3 regions of the Thalassotalea atypica genome follow, and region 3 is predicted to be linked to each of the others. Evidence: predicted binding sites of a transcription regulator. Region 3 holds the regulator's gene; each other region holds the start of a gene.
What was found. The regulator MetJ, encoded in region 3, represses methionine synthesis genes. The targets are predictions, from matches to a motif close to TAGACGTCTAGACGTCTA.

Region 1 (6,939 bases), 530 kb from region 3:
GGACGCGGAGGCCCACAAACGGCTTCGTTAATGATCAAAACCTTACCAGACAATCTGAACAATGACTTAGGGCTTTATCAAAAACTCATTGAAGATGTAGTAAAGCCTCGGTTTTCAAGAATCCAAGGCATAGGACAAGTCAATTTAGCAAGTCATCGCCCAAGAGAGCTCAGGGTAACTTTTGACCCGTTAAGAGCAGCATCATTAGGCTTGTCTATTGGCGATATTAGCAGCACTCTATCTCGAGCTAGTGATGTTTCGGCCGGTGTAGCAGATGTTGGTAGACGCCAGTATACCGTTCGTTTTGCTGGTCAATACAATGTTGAAAACCTCACCGAAATGATTGTCGGTTACAGCGGTAACCGTGCGATATATTTGAAAGATATTGCAACGGTTGAGAACACACTGGTTGATCGCTTTGGCTTTAGCTTGCGTAGTGGTCAGCCGGCGTATTATTTTACCCTTTCTCGCCAAAATGATGCGAATACCGTAGCGCTTCTTGATGAAATTAACATTGCCATTAAAGAGTTAAATGCTGGACCGATGAGAGAAGCGGGCTTAACCATTGATTTAAGTTTTGATTCATCTGTTCATATTAGAAACGCGTTAAGCCTTGTTCAAAATAACCTAGGTTTAGGTGTGGTACTTGCGTTGATTATCCTGTGGTTATTTTTGCGAGGCATCAGAAATACCTTGATTATCGCAACGACCATTCCTGTTTCCTTGATGGTTGCCTTCATAGCATTAAATATTTTTGACCGCAGTCTTAATGTTATTTCATTAGCAGGTTTGGCTTTTTCTGTCGGGCTTGTCCTTGATGCGGCAATTATTGTGCAGGAAAATATTGTAAGATTACGCTCGCTCGGGGAAAACAACCATAAGGCGGTGCTCCGCGGCGCTCTTGAAGTTACCGGGGCGTTATTTGCTTCGACGGCCACCAGTGTTGCGATTTTCCTGCCCATTTTATTCATGAAAGGAATCGAAGGGCAGTTATTTTCTGATCTAGCATTGACGCTATCTATAGCGGTGATAGCTTCATTAATTTCGGCAATCACAATTTTACCTATTGCAAGCAAGTTTTGGTTAAAGCAGGAAATGGAAAAAGATCCATTTGCACATTATTGGCAAAAACTTACTAACCTTGTTATGCGCTTAACTAACTCTGCCACTAAACGGTATGCTTGGATTGGTATTTTATTGGGTGGCTCGTTACTTACGACGATACTGTTAATGCCAAAAACTGATTTCATGCCAAGAGCACCCATTGACGGATTCTTCTATAGCTTGAATATGCCGCCAGGTGGCAACGTAGACTTTATAGAAACAGAAATGGCAACGTTAGTAAAAGCGAGACTAGCACCCTATCTTGCAGGCGAGCTTGAGCCGAAAATTAAGAGTTATAATTTTTACTCTAATGGATCAGCGAGTACTGGTGGATTTATCTACGCCGAAGACCCAACAAGGGTTGAAGAACTAATGAATGTCGTGCGAACTAAGATATTTTTTGACTTACCAGACACGCAAGCATTTTTATTCAGAGGTTCAATGATTAATGTCTCAGGTGGCGGCAATGGCCGAACGGTCGATATCGATATCAAAGGCCCTGACATTGATACGTTAATGGCGGTTGCTCAAAAAGGGATCGGTGCGATTAATGAACATATGCCCAAGACAACGGCATTTCCTATTCCTAGTTTGAGCTTGTCTGAGCCTGAGTTGAAATTAATCCCCGATGACCAACGAATTACACAAGCTGGGCTGACACGACATGATGTGGCAAATGCGGTTCGTGCCTTTACCAGTGGCATGTTTATTAACGAATATTTCGATGGTAACGAGCGAGTCAATGTGATTTTGCGTGGTAATAAATGGCAGACGCCAGACGAATTAGCCAGTCTGCCAATCCATACGCCGTTTGCCGGCATTCAAACCATTGGTGAACTAACGAAAATTGAGCGTACCGCAGGTCCAACACAACTTCGCCGTATCGATGGTAAACGCACTATCAGTATTCAAGTTTCGCCGCCAGCTGAGATGAGCCTAGAAGAAGCATTGGCTATTTTGAACGATAAAATTGTTCCCGTAATGAAAGCTGAGCTGCCAGCCGATTCATCAATTTTACTCAGTGGAAACGCGAACAAAATGGCGGCCGCGATAAACGATATGATCCAAAATTTTATTTTAGCGCTAATCATCTTATTTTTACTGATGACAGCTTTATTCAAATCGGCAAAAGACAGCTTACTGGTATTGTTAGTGATGCCGTTAGCCGTTGCGGGTGGTGTAATTGGCCTAAATATTCTTAATTTATTCGCTTTTCAGTCTCTTGATTTACTGACCATGATTGGTTTCATTATTCTCCTTGGTTTGGTAGTTAATAATGCAATTTTACTCGTCGATCAAACTCGTCAAGCACAAAAACAAGGGTTAAGCCAACGCAGAGCAGTAGCGCAAGCGATCAGAATGCGAGCTCGTCCCGTATACATGAGTACATTAACCAGTTTATTTGGCATGTTGCCATTAATGTTGATGCCGGGAGTTGGGAGTGAAATATATCGTGGTCTTGCTACTGTTATTGTTGGCGGCATGACCGTTAGTGCAATCTTCACCTTGGTTCTTTTCCCTGCGTTACTGCGCATTGGTGAGCAAACGAACAAGAGCGGCCAAGGTGGAAGCATTGAAGAATTACACCCAGAGCCACAATTAAAACTAAGTAATAGTTAGGAGTTATCTATGTTTCATTTTGTTAAGGGGTTTAGAAAGACCTTAGCCGTATCCGCTATTTCTTTATTGTATAGCACGATAAGCCTAAATGTTTATGCTGCTGATGCTCCGCCACCTAGCCCGATAAAAGTGGATACAGTGAAAAGTCTAGAGCTTGGTGCGAGTGCAGATTTCATGGGAACAGTGCACAGTAAAATGCACGTAGCTATCACTGCTGGTGTTAACGGTCGAGTTGAATGGATTGCTGAGCCTGGTAGCTTTATTAAATCAGGTGAAAAAATAGTGACCATGGATATGTTGCCGCTTAAGCTCAAACGTGCCGAGCAAATCGGGAATATCAAACGAGCAAAGATCAACGCGAATTATTTGAAAAATGAAGCCAATCGCTGGAAAACATTGCATAAAACCGATGCCGCGTCGCAATTTCAGTTAGATCAAACAACTTCAGAATACGAGTTAGCCTTGGTCGATATTGAAATTGCCGAGCTTAAGCTACAACAAATTGAAGATGAAATTACTCGGGCGACGATCAAAGCGCCTTATGACGGTGTGGTAACAGAGCGTATGGTCTTAGCTGGTACGGAAATCAACCGTAGCGATGTGTTGGGTAAGTTTTTAGATACAGAGCATTTAGAAGCTCGCGTATACATTCCTATTAAGTACTTGGCTAATGTCCGTCGCGGTCACAATTTATCGTTGATGACAGAGCAGCAAACACTGTCCGCTAAAATTACTGCGGTTATTCCGAGTGCAGACCCTCGCTCTCAAACATTTGAAGTACGTATTGAAATTCCGAGCCATTTAAACGAAATGTGGGCATCGGGGCAGTTGGTTAAAGTGACAGTACCTGTGCAAAGCGCAAAACCAACATTAACCGTGCACCGAGATGCTTTAATTTTACGTAAAGACGGCACTTACGTGGTTAAAGTAAATGATGATAACAAGGTTAATCGCTTATTAGTTAAAGTAGGGCAGGGTACGTCTGAACGAGTTTCAATTACCGGTGATTTGGCTGATGGCGATAGAGTTGCAACGCGTGGCGCAGAACGATTACGTGATGGACAAGAAGTGATTATTCAGTAACTTGTATTTAATTCTCTTATGAAAAGCTCAATATGTGATACGCTTAAGCTCATCTAACTTAAGTTTTATAGAATAATTGAAATTGCTCGCTTTTATTAAATATGTGATCCGATCGGCTAGTTACGGTGTACTTGTTGCTGTTATTTTAATTCTGACAGTGCCTGAACTTCGCAATCAACTGGCCAATAATAGCTTATTAGTTGGCTCTAAGGAGGCAGACGCTCCTCTATCTTATGCGACAGCGGTACAAGCTGCTGGGCCAGCTGTTGTTAATATTTATTCAAGTGATATTGAAAAAAGCTCTCGCTATGGTGGAAAACCTCGTCAAAGTACCCGATTAGGCTCTGGCGTGATCATGTCGGAAGATGGCTATATTTTAACTAATTTTCATGTGGTTCAAAATGCCGATCTGATAAAGGTATTACTTCAAAATGGTCAATTATTTGCTGCTGAGCTGATTGGTTATGATGTGTATACCGATTTAGCCGTACTAAAAGTCAACGCCCTTAATTTGCCGGTTATTCCACAAAAAAGGCAGTTAGCGTCTGTTGCTGGTGACGTAGTGCTCGCCATTGGTAATCCGCTTAACCTAGGTCAAACAGTCACTCAAGGCATTATCAGTGCGACCGGACGAAATGGCTTAAGTTCTACTAATTATCTAGAGTTCTTACAAATGGATGCTGCCATCAATCAAGGTAATTCTGGTGGAGCACTGGTTAATACTAATGGCGAATTGGTCGGCATTAATTCTCGAAAATTTACGCAATCGTCACCTCAGCTGAATATCCAAGGGATCTTTTTCGCGGTGCCTTATCAGCTTGCTTATAAAATCATGCAAAAAATCATTGAGCATGGCCGTGTGACTCGCGGGTGGTTAGGAATTACTTCTGGACAAGGTTCGATGAATGCAACGGGCATTACTATTGATAATGTGGCAGACAATGGACCTGCACAGAAAGCTGGCTTGAAAAAAGGCGATGTTATCGTTCAAATTGGCGACATTCAAATTAACAGCATAGTTCAAGCACTCGATATTATTGCTGAAACTATACCCGGCACCACTCTGACTTTTACTATTTATCGTAATCGACAGTCAATCGAACTTCCTGTAACTATCGCGGAGTTCAATAATTTAGCTACCGGCTGAATTAAATAACTTCAAAAAAGAATACTAGCACGGAGCACTAGTATTCTTTTCAAATATTTATATTTGCTTTTTAAACGACTACTGGATTATTCAATCCATTTATATTCTATTGTTTTCATCGCTTTATTTAGAAATGGGACAGGCTTTCCTAGTTATAAGTTCACACAACTTGAAAAAATGTTTGGACGTCTATACGTTTAGAAGTTGACATATCTAGAAATCCAAGGCACATTTAACCTTCTAACCATGTACCAGTTTGTCTTTGAGTTTTATTATGCCGATTAAAATTCCGGATCAGTTGCCAGCATTGTCTATTTTAGGCAATGAAAATATCTTTGTGATGTCGGAGCATCGCGCAGCCAATCAAGATATTCGTCCAATGAAGGTTGCGATCTTAAATTTGATGCCAAACAAAATAGAAACCGAAGTACAAATCTTAAGAATGTTGTCGAATACGCCGTTGCAAATCAATATTGACTTGCTTCGTATTCATGCCAACCCCTCAAAAAATACGCCGAACGCGCATTTAAATTCTTTTTATCGGTTATTTGATGATGTTAAAAGTCAGCAATACGACGGCATGATCGTAACGGGGGCGCCTTTGGGGCTCAAAAATTATGAAGACGTAACCTATTGGAATAAAATTCAAGAAGTCTTTAATTGGGCCCAAAGTAATGTCGTCTCGACTATGTATTTATGCTGGGCGGCTCATGCGGCATTATTTCATCACTATGGCTTAAATAGACAGTTACGTGAGCGAAAGCTATCAGGTGTTTATACACATCAAACTAAGTTTCCAAATGAAAAACTAACCCGAGGTTTTGATGATGAGTTCTGGGTACCGCATTCAAGATATGCTGAAGTAAGTACTTCAGATTACCAATCTATAGACCAACTTAATATTTTAGGTGAATCAGCACAAGCAGGGGTCTATTTGGTCGCAAGTGACGATAAACGGCAAGTCTTTGTCACCGGCCATCCTGAATACGATCCGACGACACTAGATGAAGAATATCGTCGTGATGTCGCAGCCGGTATTCACCCAGATATTCCACTTAATTACTATAATAATGATGATCCGAACGAACACACGACGAACAAACCAAACAGTAAATGGCGCAGTCATGGTAGTTTATTATTCAACAACTGGATCAACTACTACGTTTATCAAATAACCCCATACCAACTTGATGCTGAACATATTCAGACATCAATAACAGGAGAATAAAGTGCAGCAGTTAGCCTCTTTTCAATTGTTAGAACAACAATTAGCCAAACGCATTCTAGTGTTAGACGGTGCGATGGGGACCATGATTCAAGCATATAAGTTTGAAGAGCAAGATTATCGTGGCGCACGCTTTTCCAATTGGCATTGCGACGTTAAAGGCAATAATGATTTATTGGTATTAACACAACCTGATGTGATCAAAACCATCCATCGCGAGTACCTTGAAGCAGGTGCAGACATACTCGAAACAAACACGTTCAACGCCACCACTATTGCCATGGCGGATTATGACATGGAGTCAATCAGTGCTGAGATCAATTTTGTGGCGGCTCAACTTGCCCGTGAAGTCGCAGATGAGTTTAATGCCAGAAATCCTAAACAGCCAAGGTTTGTTGCTGGTGTGTTAGGGCCAACTAACCGTACATGTTCTATTTCTCCAGATGTTAATGATCCTGCTTTTCGTAATGTCAGTTTTGACGAGTTAAAAGATGCCTACATTGAGTCTACCAAGGCGCTGATTGAAGGTGGCTCAGATATCATTTTGATCGAAACTATTTTTGACACCTTAAACGCTAAGGCGGCAATCTTTGCTGTTGAAACGGTTTTTGATGATTTGCAGCTTCGCTTACCAGTGATGATTTCTGGCACGATCACTGATGCGTCAGGGCGAACACTATCTGGACAAACAACCGAGGCATTTTACAACGCGCTTCGCCATGCAAAACCAATCTCTATGGGATTAAATTGTGCATTAGGT
Region 2 (6,939 bases), 1.1 Mb from region 3:
CCCATTTATCGACATGGCAAAACAGTTTCTAGGTGAGCAAGCAGCAGATGCCAAGGTCACTGATTTTATCAACTTAAAACTGATGTCAGTGCCTGATATACACCTTAAAGCTAAATATGATGCTGGCAGTATGGGAGATCTCACTCCAATGGGGGATGATCGCATGATTAAAACCTTTACCATTGTTGCAGCGCTAGTGCTTTTAATTGCCTGTATTAACTTCATGAACCTATCTACAGCTAAAGCGAGTAAAAGAGCGAAAGAAGTTGCGATGCGAAAAGTTGTTGGGGCGAGCAGAGCTCAAGTCGCTATTCAATTTTTGAGCGAAGCATTAACTGTTGTGTTTATCGCGTTGTTATTTGCATTGGCTGCGGCAGAACTAGTGCTACCTTTTTACAATCAAGTCATTGGTAAAGACCTGCAGTTGCAATTGTTTGACGAGCCGTCTTTATTGCTTAATTTGATGCTAGTAACAACTGTAGTCGGACTTGGTGCAGGCGCCTATCCTGCGATGTATTTATCTAAATTTTTGCCAGGTCATATCTTAAAATCAAGCAAGAGTTCAGAAAGTCAAGGAGCAACTAAATTTAGAAGTACGTTAGTTGTTATCCAATTTGCGATGTCAATTATGCTAGTTATTGCTACCATTGTGGTGTACGGACAAACCTTGTACTCAAATGCGGCTGACGTAGGTTATCGTTATCACGATAAAATGGTACTAAACGTGCGTGTTGCACATGGTAATACCGATGGCTTAAAGCAGAGCTTACTAAATTTATCTGGCGTGACCGATGTAACCTTCAGCTCTGAATCTCCCACACAGGATTTTGAAAACAATAGCCAATTTACACTCGTTGAGTTAAATCCTCAGGGTGAAAAAGTAGAGCCCGTGCTATTGAACTATCATCATATGGGCTATGGTTTCTTCGAAAGTTACGGGGTAATGCCGATAGCAGGTCGCTTGTTTGATGAAAGCTATGGCAGCGATGCGATGACGCCGTTAGCTGAAGGGGAAGAACAAATAGGTCAAGCAAGTATCATTCTTAATCGAACTGCGGCATTGAAATATGGTTATAGCGACCCAGCACAAGCGATAGGTAATACCTTAAACAGCGGTAGGTACAACTACACCATTATTGGCGTTATACCTGACCTACATTTTCGTTCGATGAAGTACGGCATTAGAGCAAGCGCATATATGCACAATGCTCGACGATTTAGAGTCGCCAATATCAGCTTCAATAGTAACGATGTGCCAAACCTAATGGAACAAGTACAGACTGTTTGGAAAGAGCATGTGCCTATGGAGCCTATTGATTTACAGTTCTTATCTGAAATGATGGCAGCTCAGTATCAAGATGAGTCAACTACGGCAAAATTATTTTTGGCTTTTGCAGTACTTGCCATCATTGTTGCTTGTCTGGGGTTATATGGGTTATCAGCGTTTACTGTTGAAAGGCGTACCAAAGAGATCGGCATTCGTAAGGTAATGGGAGCAGGTGTTACTGATATTATTCAGCTGTTAATTTGGCAATTTTCAAAGCCAGTGATTATTGCCAACATCATTGCTTGGCCAGTAGCTGCATACTTCTTACTTGGTTGGTTGCAATCATTCACCTACCGCATTGATACTTGGTATTTAATACCGATTTGTGCAAGTGTTGGTTTGTTATCATTGGTGATTGCCTGGTTAACGGTTGGCGGCAATGCTGCAAAAGTAGCGAGGAAAAATCCGGTGAAATCATTGCGATATGAATAATTGTTTAGGTATAGTTGCCAAATGAATTAAAGGGCTGCATTAGCCCTTTTTTATTGGTGCAACAGCGGAGTGATAGTTAGAGTTTTGATAGTTGACTCTTAGCGAGACTTATTCCCTTGATACTTTTTGCTCTATTTGGGTTTATGTTCAAACTGGCTTCAAATGCGGAGATAGCGGCCTCATAATCACCCCGTAGCAGTAACATGTCGCCTAATAACTCCCTCGCTGGCAGCACGGCACCAGGCGTGACTGGGTTTTTATCAAGAGAATCTTCTAAGTTGGCAGCACGTCTTAATTGAGAGATTGCTTTTGCTTTGTTACCTGTTTCAAATTTAATCCACGCGTCGAGGGTTTGTCTTTGCGCATCTACTAATATTGCCCAGTAAGTTGGGCTTTTCGCTAAGGTTTTTTCATACAAGGTGTTTAACACCGCTAAGCTTTCGTGTGCTGCTTTTATGTTTTGACTTCTTACAGCGCCAAGGCCACGGGCATAATAGGTGATTGCTTCCACTTCTGGAAAATTGTCCCAGTTGAAATAATCGGGTTGTCTTGTTTGGAGCTGGCTGGCTTTTTGCCATGCATTGGTTTCCAAGACGATGCGAACTGGGATGGTGGTCATTGCATAGGCCGCTGGAAACGTAGTTTGTATAGGGTGGTGCTTTTTGATCTCTTGATAGGCAGCGAGTGCTTTTTCAGTTTGCTGACTTTGCATGTAGCCATACACTAGATAGTCAACAGCATGGACATAATGCATGGAAGTACTGCCTTTAGTGGGAAAATTAAGTGCAGCTTTGGCTGATCGAATATTCCAGCTGATGACATCCTCCCAATAACCGATTCGGACAAAAATATGACTTGGCATATGTAGGGCATGTGGTACATCCGGTGCGATTTTATCGTAGGCTCTTGCCGCGCTAACCGCTTGTTCTGCTAGTACAGGATTGTCATAGGCGTGAATGGTGTAGTGAATCGCGCCAGGATGAGTGGGTGACTTTCTATAAATTTTACTGAGTAATTCTCCTGCCTGTTTTTGCTGTGAAAAACTCCCGTCAGTTTTAGGCGCCGTAACCAGCTGTGACAAGGCGTAAAATGCAGTTGCATCAAGATCATTAGGATAATTATCAAAAACTTGTTTTTGTGCCACTGCCCATAAACCGATTCGTTTTTTATCCGGCGTTGAATTCCAGTCGTGATAATAAGCCGCTGCAGCGTCAATATAATCACTTTCACGTTTGCTCGACGTTAGTGTTTTAGCTGTTGTAATGGCGTTATGGCCTAAAATAAGCGCTTCTTTACTGATTGTATCTGGCCAGAGTGGGTGAAAGAGTGTCATGGCGTAGCCCCAATATAGCATGGCACAGTCAGGCTGCTTTTCAATCCACTGGTTGAAGTGTTTTTCTGCCTGCGCATACATCATGTGATGCAATAGGGCGACGCCGGTGTTGATGGCTGATTGTGCTTCATCATTGCATGAGCTGGAAAAGTCGACTCTGCCTAAGTCACCTAGCTCGGTTACAATCATATCTTTTGTATCATGACCATCGTGTGCAAAAGTAAGTTGGCTTGCAAAGAGAGCTGAGATGGCCAACTCGATGATAAACAAGCATTTTAAGTTCATGAAGCCTCCCAAATGCTACTTATTGTGAACAAGTGCATGTTTAAGAGTTAAAACATTTAAGGGAAAATTGTCCTTGAAAATGCAGTTAGAACCCAAAAGCAATACCGATAAGAGTAGTCCAACTATTGATTGCATTCCATTCTTGAGCAATACGAACACATGGTTGTTAAATATAGCGCAATAAAAAAGGCTTCCTTAATGGAAGCCTTTAATCTAAAGGAGTATGTAAGTACACAACACTTACTAATTCATAATCTTACAGACCAGCCGATTTGCGTAGTTCGTCAGCTTTGTCCGTTTTTTCCCAGCTAAAGGCTGTAAAGGTTTCACCGTCGACGGTCATTTCGTATGGCTCACGACCAAAGTGACCGTATGCTGCTGTTTGTTGGTACATCGGGTGTAACAAGTCGAGCATTTTAGTAATGCCGTATGGGCGTAAGTCAAAGTGTTCACGTACCAGTTCAACTAATTTCTTTTCTGAAACTTTGCCGGTACCAAAAGTTTCTACTGTGATTGACGTTGGCTCAGCAACACCAATAGCGTAAGACACTTGAATTTCACAACGTTCTGCAAGTCCAGCTGCTACGATGTTTTTTGCCACATAACGACCTGCGTAGGCTGCACTGCGATCCACTTTCGATGGATCTTTACCTGAGAAAGCACCACCGCCATGACGTGCCATGCCGCCATAGGTATCAACAATGATTTTACGACCAGTTAAGCCACAATCACCTACCGGACCACCAATGACAAAACTGCCGGTTGGGTTGATGAAGTACTTAGTATTTTCAGTCAGTAGCTCTTCTGGCAATACATGCAAGATAATGTTTTTCATGACTGCATCATGTAATTGCTCTTGTGTAATATCAGGGTTGTGCTGTGTGGACAAAACAACGGCATCAATCGCTACTGGCTTATTGTCTTCATAAACAAATGTCACTTGGCTTTTCGCGTCAGGGCGTAACCAAGGCAAAACGCCAGATTTACGTACTTCAGCTTGACGTTCTACTAATAAATGAGAGTAATAAAGCGGTGCAGGCATTAATGTTTCAGTTTCATTGGTTGCATAACCAAACATTAAACCTTGGTCGCCAGCACCTTGCTCTTCAGGTTTAGAGCGATCAACGCCCTGAGCAATTTCTAATGACTGCTGGCCAATTAAATTCATGATGCCACAGGTCTCACCATCGAAACCAACGTCTGATGAGGTGTAGCCAATATCACAAATTACTTTACGAGTAAGGCTTTCCAAATCAACCCATGCTGAAGTCGATATTTCACCAGAAATAATGGCAACACCCGTTTTCACCATAGTTTCACAGGCAACACGAGCGTTTTTATCTTTAGCGATAATCGCGTCTAAGACGGCATCAGAGATTTGATCCGCAATTTTATCCGGATGACCTTCTGATACTGATTCAGATGTAAAAAAATGAGTAGACATAAAACCTCAACAAAATTAACTGGTTGAAAAAGGCATACTTGAGTAATCGTTAACCAAGAGCCAAATTTTTCGCAATTTTAGCTTATATTAACTGTGAAGGAAAGTTTTTTACGCCTAGACGTCTAAATGTCTCTTTTCTTGTTGTGGCAGATCAATAAATAACAAATTCAGACAAAATTTTGCAGAGATAATTGCATTTGGTTTGAGTTAGTTTGAGCAGTGTTCTCTGGCGTGTTTAGATTATCTTCAGTGGTTTTCCAGAGCTGTTGGATAATGTGCTGCTGATTTGCAGACGGCTTGGTGCTGTAAAAACGGATATTGGCGCTAGTATTCACTTTAGCAAGAGTGGATTGTTCAAGGGATGTCGACAAATTATGTTTATTAAGCTGTCTTGTTAACTCCTGTGTAACAGGCAGCGCGGTTTCTAATAAGCTGACTTTATCTCCTAATATCTGCTTAATTTGTTCACTGACGAAAGGGTAGTGGGTACAGCCCAATACAAGTTTATCGATGTTTTTTTCAAGCAGCGGTGATAAGTATCTTTTCAATAAGGTATAGCTCATTAGCGTATTGGCATGGCCTTGCTCAATAACATAAGCCAAATCTGGACAGGGTTGAATGTGAACATTAGCACCGTTACTGTGTTTTTCAACCAAAGATAAGAACCTTTGATTTGTCGCCGTCGCTTGGGTCACTAATAGTCCCACGGATTTGGTTTTACTGTGTTGGGCTGCGGGCTTAATGGCAGGCTCAACGCCGATAATGGGAATCGATAAATTTGCTCTTAGCTGGTCGATGGCGTTAACGGTTGCTGTGTTACAGGCAATGACAATGGCTTTCACGTTCATTTTGACTAGCTGGTCTGCAATGTAATTGACGCGCTCAATAATTTGTTCGGTGTTGAGCTTACCATACGGTGCGAATTTTGAATCCGCCACATAAACAAGGGACTCATGCGGCAATGTTTCATGAATGCACTGTGCAATAGACAAGCCACCAATGCCGGAATCAAAAATACCGATTGGTCGAGTATCTGCGCTGTTCTTAGTATGATTTTCGTACATTTGTGAAAATAGTGAATAAACTCGTTGCCGTTATAGGAGCTTTTGTATTTAATGTAAAGAAAATCATTATCACTTTTCTCCTAAATTTCGAAGGCTATGGACAGTAATATTTCAATTTCAACGCTTAAAAAGTTTCCAACATTAATGTGGATAATACTTTTTGGCGATTTCATCACTCGTGGCAGCTTCTATATGGTGTGGCCATTTCTTGCTGTGATCTTGTATCAAAAGTTTGGCATATCAGCTACTGAAGTTGGTCTTATTCTCTCTGGCGCAGCATTCATTTCTGTGTTTATCGGCTTTTTTGGCGGCGCATTGTCAGATTTATTAGGCCGTAAAAAGGTTATGTTTACTAGTGGTATTTGTTATGTCATTTCGTTTGTCTTACTTGCACAAGCAGATACCGTAACTGGTTACATTGTAGTTATCACGATTTGTTCAATGTCCAAAGCTATTTGGGATCCGCCAACACAGGCCTTAGTCTCTGATATTTTGCCTGATGTAAGCGTCAGAGAGCTTGCATTGCAAATGCGCTATTTTATCGTCAATGTTGGTTGTGCAATAGGCCCGATGTTGGGCGTATATTTTGGTGTTACGGGGCAACAGTCAGGCTTTTTATTAACAGCATTGACGTTTGCCTTATGGCTGGTGTTATTGGTGATAGGAATGAAGCGCCATGGCGACATTGCCGAGCATAAACAAGAATCGAACCATAAAATGTCAGATACGTGGCGAATACTGCTGCAAGACAGGATGTTGCAGTGTTTAATCATCGCAAACATTATTTGCATGTTTGTTTATGCGCAAATGGATACAACACTAATTCAGTACCTTACTCGCGCTGAAATGCCTGATCTAATTAAGTTGATCTCTTCAATCATATTCACAAATGCGTTAGTTATTATTACAAGCCAATTCTTATTATTAAGAATGATGGCTTCATTGACCCTAACGCATCGTATTCAAATTGGTTTGGTGCTACTCGCAATATCTCAACTATGGATGGCGTTCAACCCCATCACTGCGTTTTGGGGCTGGATAGGAGCCGTGGTTG
Region 3 (6,939 bases):
CGCGCGACAAAGCCTGTAATAACCGCCAATTTTGACGGCTCACGCAGCAACGCTAATTGTCTTTGACTTAAGTCATAGTCAACCGCGCATTGTTCTTCATTATTGATGACAAGAAAGTCTCTCGCATCAATGGCATTACTCGGGCAAACACGTTCATTTAGAATTGCAGACAATAATCTTGCAGACCATAACTCTCCTAAGGCCAATAATTCGCTATAGTGTGCATTAATATCTACTTGAAGCCATTTCACTAGCAGAGCAATGTCATGCTCTAATAACGCAATTAAAGAGTGTGCATGTACCGTTTTTAATAACGATGAGATCAACTTAGTTTGGCGATCTTTAACTTGTGAGATTTCGTGATGCAGTTTATCGCTCTGAACAACGGCTAATTCATAAATGTGCAACAATTCATCGGTGGTATCGCCGTTTGCTGAGACCACCACGACATCGTCAAGCTTACAATTAACTTGAATAATGTCTACTGCTCGATTGATGCACTCAACCGACGCTAAACTGCTACCGCCAAATTTGTGTACCTGAACCGCTTGCTTGCATAATTTATTGTGCATTGCAGACCAAACTTGCTCTTGTTCTTGCTCTTCAATCTGAGCTATATCGCTTTGAATTGACATATTAATTACCATACTGCCGCTTGCGATGAGCTAACACGAAACTGCGGCGTTTTCTTTGCGTAATCATTTTGCAACGATGTCACTTTCTGACCGTGTTGGCTGGCGTTAAGGCCATTATTTAAGTCTGTTAGGATGTCGTTGATATCTTCTAACCCCACCGAAACTCGCACTAAAGACTGTGTAATACCGGCTTCGAGTTGTGCTTCAATTTCCATTCCTGCATGAGTCATGGTTGATGGGTGGCTTATTAAGCTCTCAACGCCTCCAAGTGATTGTGCAAGTGTGAATAGCTCAAGGTTAGCAAAAAGTGCTTTAACTGCTTCTACGCCACCCTTAACTTCAAAACTGAGCATTGCACCAAAGCCTTGCTGCTGCTGTTGAGCCAACTCATGGTTAGGATGATTGGCTAGTCCAGGAAAATACACTTGCTTTATCGCTGGGTGTGTTGCTAAAAATTCTGCAACTGATTGCGCATTTTCCTGATGCTGTTTCATCCTTAGCGGGAGAGTTTTTAGTCCACGTAGTGCTAAAAAGCTATCAAACGCTGAACCAGTTATACCAATGCAATTTGCCCACCAAGCCAGCTCTTCGCCAAGTTCTTTTTCTTTCGCTACGAGTACGCCACCTACAACATCACTATGACCGTTGATGTATTTGGTTGTTGAATGAAAAACAATATCAGCCCCAAGTGCAATTGGTTGCTGAAGTACGGGAGACAAGAACGTATTATCCACTGCAACAATGGCACCAACTGCATGGGCTTGTTGTGCTATTGCGCGAATATCAACTAATCGTAATAATGGGTTACTTGGCGTTTCAATAAGAACTAATTTAGGTTGTTCAGCCAGTGCTTTCGACAATTGCTCGGCGTCAGATTGGTCAACAACTATGACTTCAAATTGTCCTCGCTTGGCCAAATGAGTAAATAAGCGATAACTGCCACCGTAGCAATCATGAGGTATAACAACTTTTTCTCCTACCGACAATAATTGGCATAACAAATGAACCGCTGACATACCGGTACTGGTGACAATGCCCACAGCCCCACCTTCTAGATCCGCAATTGCTTGGCCGAAAGTAGCGCGCGTTGGATTGCCCGTGCGCGAATAATCAAACTGGCGTTTATCATTAAAGCCTTTAAGTGAATATGTACTAGATAAATGAATTGGTGCGACAACAGCACCATGATGCTGATCGGTATTAATACCAGCCCTGACGGCTGTTGTGGCGATGTTTTTGGCACTCATAAATATTCACTTTTACGTTTAGATGTTTGGACGTCTATAAATCTATACGTTTTCTTTTGAAGGGTCAAGAAGTTTTAGACATCTAAACTTCTACACATCAAGGTTGACTCAGTCGCGTCAACAAGTACAATTTGCATTGGCTTAAAGAATAAAACTGCAGAGGTATTTAAATGGCTGAATGGAATGGCGAATATATTAACCCATACGCCGAGCACGGAAAAAAAAGCGAACAAGTAAAAAAAATTACCGTTTCCATTCCGTTACGTGTTTTAAAAGTACTTACTGATGAGAGAACTCGTCGCCAAGTAAACAATTTACGTCACGCAACAAACAGTGAATTATTATGTGAAGCATTTTTACATGCGTTCACCGGACAGCCGCTGCCCAATGACGAAGATTTGGCAAAAGACAATAATGAGAAGTTACCACACAGTGTTCGCCAATTATTGGAAGCACAAGGGGTGACAGATTTCAGTCAGTATGAAGATGAAGTTGAAGAGTAGTTTGCTTTACAAATTCATATAATTAGATAAAGACAACAAAGGCGCTATTAGGCGCCTTTGTTATTTCTAGATTAGGCTATAAACTTACCTGTTATTCCGCCATGTAGTTTTCAGGCATATCAAGTGCTGCAACCCCTGACTCAATCGCAGCTTGTGCTACCGCTTTGGCAACACGAGAACATAAGCGAGAATCCATTGGTTTTGGAATGATGTAACTACTACCAAAAGTGAGTGCGTCACTACCGCTGGCTTTTAGTACTTCCTCTGGCACTGGCTCTTTAGCAAGTTCTCGAATGGCATGTACAGCGGCAATTTTCATTTCGTCATTAATTGCTCTTGCTCTAACATCAAGTGCACCACGGAAAATAAATGGGAAACACAAGACGTTATTTACTTGGTTAGGGTAGTCAGAACGGCCGGTTGCCATAATAAGATCATCACGTGCAGCTGTCGCTAGCTCAGGTTTAATTTCTGGATCAGGATTTGAACAAGCAAAAACCACAGGTTTATCTGCCATTAATTTAAGTTGCTCAGGTGATAGCAAATTTGGACCTGAAACACCTACGAAGACATCAGCGCCTTCGATGACATCATCTAGGGTTCTTTTATCGGTGTTGTTGGCAAATAGTTTTTTGTATTCATTCAAATCATCGCGACGAGTGTGGATCACTCCTTTTCGGTCAAGCATATAGATTTTTTCACGCTGTGCACCGCATTTAATTAACAGTTCCATACAAGCCACGGCCGCTGCTCCAGCGCCCAAACAAACGATGTTAGCTTGCTTAATAGACTTACCTTGGATCTCGAGTGCATTTAACATACCCGCCGCGGTAACAATGGCCGTACCATGTTGGTCGTCATGAAATACAGGTACTTTACAACGCTCGATTAATGCGCGCTCTATTTCAAAACACTCTGGTGCTTTGATGTCTTCTAAATTTATGCCACCGAAGCTGTCTGCAATATTAGCTACCGTTGTTACAAAGTCCTCAACAGATTTATGTTTTACTTCAATATCGAAAGAATCAATTCCAGCAAAGCGTTTAAACAACAATGCCTTACCTTCCATAACTGGCTTAGACGCCATCGGGCCAAGGTTTCCTAACCCAAGGATGGCAGTACCATTAGAAATTACAGCAACGGTATTTCCTTTCGCCGTATATTTGTAAACATCATCTGGGTTATCAGCAATCTCACGTACTGGCTCTGCAACTCCAGGGCTATAAGCAAGAGCAAGATCTAAACTTGTCTCTGCTGGAGTAGTTAATTCAACACTGATTTTACCTGGCCTAGGTAGAGCATGATAATCAAGTGCTTGTTGTCGAAAATCTGTCATGGTGCGTTCCTAATATTAAACACGTTACTGTAGCTTCTTGTATGTGGTTTAGTTTGTAAACCGACTTAGCGTTATAATTATTATTTTTGCTCTTTATATGGTATTTGATAAAGGATCGAAGATACAAGCTCATTTTCATATAAAAAATCGCTGAACGCTATAATACACAAGAGGTTAGACCATTCAAAACAGCATGTTTAGTCTTCTAAAATACGCTAAAAGAGACAAAGTAAATGGTTATACCTTTGTTTTACACATAAAAAAACCAGCTAGATAGCTGGTTTTTAAAATTAAGAAATTATCATTTATTCATCGAACGGATTAACTAAAATCATCGTTTCGATACGATCTGGACCTGTAGAGATGATATCTACCGGTACACCGGTAACTTCTTCAATACGCTTGATATAAGCAACAGCATTTGCAGGTAATGCATCAACTGAAGTGGCACCAACCGTTGATTCTGACCAACCTGGCATAGATTCATATACCGGTGTGATTTCTTCATAACCTTCAGCGGCTGTAGGTGGTACAGTAACTACATCGCCCGACTTAGTTTTGTAACCAGTACAGATTTTAAGTTCAGATAAACCATCTAAAACGTCAAGCTTGGTTAAACAAAACCCGCTAATACTATTTACTTGAACGGCGCGGTGCATTGCAACGGCATCAAACCAACCACATCGGCGTTCACGGCCAGTTGTTGCGCCAAATTCATGACCAACAGTACCTAAGTGATGACCAATTTCATCGTCTAATTCTGTCGGGAAAGGACCTGAACCAACACGAGTTGTATAAGCTTTAGTAATACCCAATACATAATCTAAGTAACGAGGGCCAAAACCACAACCCGTAGCAACACCACCTACTGTTGTATTTGATGAAGTCACGTATGGATATGTACCATGGTCGATGTCAAGCAACGTACCTTGTGCGCCTTCAAACATGATTGACTCGCCGTCTTTGCGGGCTTGGTCAAGCATTTCAGCAATATCTGCAACCATAGGTTTGATAACTTCAGCCATTGTTAATGCATCAGCCAGTACTTCTTCATAATTTACCGGTTCAACTTTGTAGTAAGTTGTTAGAACAAAGTTATGGTATTCCATAATTTCTTTTAACTTAGCCGCAAAAGATTCAGCACAGAATAAGTCACCTACGCGTAGACCACGTCGTGCCACTTTGTCTTCATACGCAGGACCAATGCCGCGACCTGTCGTACCGATAGCTTTGCTACCACGAGCGATTTCACGCGCAGCATCAAGTGCATTATGATATGGCAATATAAGAGGGCAAGCATCACTAATTAATAAGCGTTCTTTAACCGGTACACCACGTTCTTCTAACATGGTCATTTCCGTCATCAATGCTTTAGGACACAAAACAACACCGTTACCAATTAAGCATTTTACGTTGTCACGTAATACACCAGATGGAATTAAATGAAGAACTGTTTTTTCGCCGTTGATAACAAGTGTATGGCCTGCATTATGACCACCTTGATAACGTACTACGTATTTGGCTTTATCTGTGAGTAAGTCAACGACTTTACCCTTACCTTCGTCACCCCATTGGGTGCCTAGAACTACAACGTTTTTGCCCATGATTAAAAATCGGAAAGAAAATTAGGCGGGGATTCTATCAAAATTAAAATAGCAGTCCAAGTATAAATTGGTGAAATTTAAACCTGTTGATGTATCTGTGCTGTTATTCTAAAGCTCGCTAAACCACCAAAGCATAGCTAACCCCATGAGCATTATAACAATTCCAATCATTCGAATATTGGCAACGGGCTCTTGGGCAAGTTTGGCAACATAAGCTCTCCATTTATTAGGAAACAAAGCAGGCGCTAGTCCTTCAAGAATGAATGCCACCGCAATAGCCATTAATATTATTTTGGTCATTTGGGTTCCTAAAAAGAAAAAGCCATGTTGAACATGGCTTTATTTGGATTTACTTTTTAGCTTGGTTGGTATCTTTGAGGTAGTGGAAGAAATCACTATCTGGTTTCACCACCATGATATCACTTTTGCTATTGAAACTATTTTCGTAGGCTTCAAGACTTCGAAAGAAACTATAAAATTCTGCGTCTTTACTGTAAGTATCCGCATAAATTTTAGCAGCCAATGCATCCCCTTCACCACGAGTCTCTTGTGCACTTTTTTGTGCATTAGCAAGCATGACAGTTACTTTCGCATCAATTGTTGCGCGAATGATCTCAGATTGCTCCTGACCTTGAGAGCGATGCTCTTTCGCAACAGCAGTTCGTTCAGCACGCATACGTTCGAATATTGAGTTACTGACTTCCGTTGGAAGGTTGATAGCTTTTACACGAACATCAATAACCTCAATACCCAAGTCTTCACGGCTGCTGCCCGCACTTTCCAATGCTTTAATCATGATACTGTCACGATCGCCAGAGACAATTTCTTTGATCGTTCGAGAACCAAACTCAGTACGAAGACCGTTATTAATTTTCTGCTTTAATAAAGCACGTGCATTATCTATAGAGCCGGTGGTACGTAAGTAATACGTTGAGAAGTCGACGATGCGCCATTTTACGTATGAGTCGACCATCAAATCTTTTTTCTCTGACGTCACAAAGCGATCTGGCGCTTCATCTAAGGTTTGAATACGTGCATCAAGCTTTTTAACCGTCTCAATTAACGGCACTTTAAAATGCAATCCCGGTTCAAAAATTAGCATGCCACCAGTGGAGTCACGCTTTATCTTTGAAAACTGAAATACAATACCACGTTGACCTTCAGGTACAACAAACACTGACGAGACAACCAATATAAATAATAAAGCGATGGCAGTTACTATAAAGTTTTTCATGCTCTAGTTTCTCCCATTGTTAAATCGGTCACTGCGGCTATTACTAGACGAAGGTTTCGTCGTATTTTGTTGTGGCATTGTCGGCATTGATTGCGGAATAATACGCGGAGACGATGATTGCGACATTATTTTATCTAACGGCAAATACATCATGTTGTTACCACCTTCTACATCAACCATCACTTTGCTCGTATTGCTATACACTTTTTCCATAGTAGCTAGGTACAAACGTTGACGCGTAACTTCAGGCGCTGCTTGGTACTCAGGTAATAGCTTTTCAAACTTAGCCACTTCACCTTCTGCATCTAAAACGATTTGTTGTTTATAAGCGTTTGCTTCTTGTTCCATACGTTTTGCACGACCACGCGCACGTGGCTCAA

Region 1: a site for MetJ is predicted at 5,137-5,154, ahead of metA (homoserine O-acetyltransferase MetA). Genes of this name have one in related genera too.
Region 2: a site for MetJ is predicted at 4,929-4,946, ahead of metK (methionine adenosyltransferase). Genes of this name have one in related genera too.

What each region holds. Positions count from the first base shown of each region.
Region 1 covers NZ_AP027364.1:3,522,387-3,529,325, reverse strand. Annotated here, with positions in the region: gene QUE03_RS16100 (efflux RND transporter permease subunit) at 1-2,724, shown strand, start outside; gene QUE03_RS16095 (efflux RND transporter periplasmic adaptor subunit) at 2,734-3,807, shown strand; gene QUE03_RS16090 (trypsin-like peptidase domain-containing protein) at 3,911-4,954, shown strand; gene metA (homoserine O-acetyltransferase MetA) at 5,229-6,182, shown strand; gene metH (methionine synthase) at 6,184-6,939, shown strand, end outside.
Region 2 covers NZ_AP027364.1:2,912,855-2,919,793, reverse strand. Annotated here, with positions in the region: gene QUE03_RS13415 (ABC transporter permease) at 1-1,759, shown strand, start outside; gene QUE03_RS13410 (tetratricopeptide repeat protein) at 1,836-3,377, opposite strand; gene metK (methionine adenosyltransferase) at 3,634-4,821, opposite strand; gene murI (glutamate racemase) at 4,989-5,885, opposite strand; gene QUE03_RS13395 (MDR family MFS transporter) at 5,982-6,939, shown strand, end outside.
Region 3 covers NZ_AP027364.1:4,056,373-4,063,311, forward strand. Annotated here, with positions in the region: gene metL (bifunctional aspartate kinase/homoserine dehydrogenase II) at 1-635, opposite strand, end outside; gene metB (cystathionine gamma-synthase) at 641-1,882, opposite strand; gene metJ (met regulon transcriptional regulator MetJ) at 2,053-2,385, shown strand; gene QUE03_RS18235 (malic enzyme-like NAD(P)-binding protein) at 2,477-3,721, opposite strand; gene QUE03_RS18240 (adenylosuccinate synthase) at 4,027-5,325, opposite strand; gene QUE03_RS18245 (DUF2065 domain-containing protein) at 5,434-5,625, opposite strand; gene hflC (protease modulator HflC) at 5,675-6,559, opposite strand; gene hflK (FtsH protease activity modulator HflK) at 6,563-6,939, opposite strand, start outside.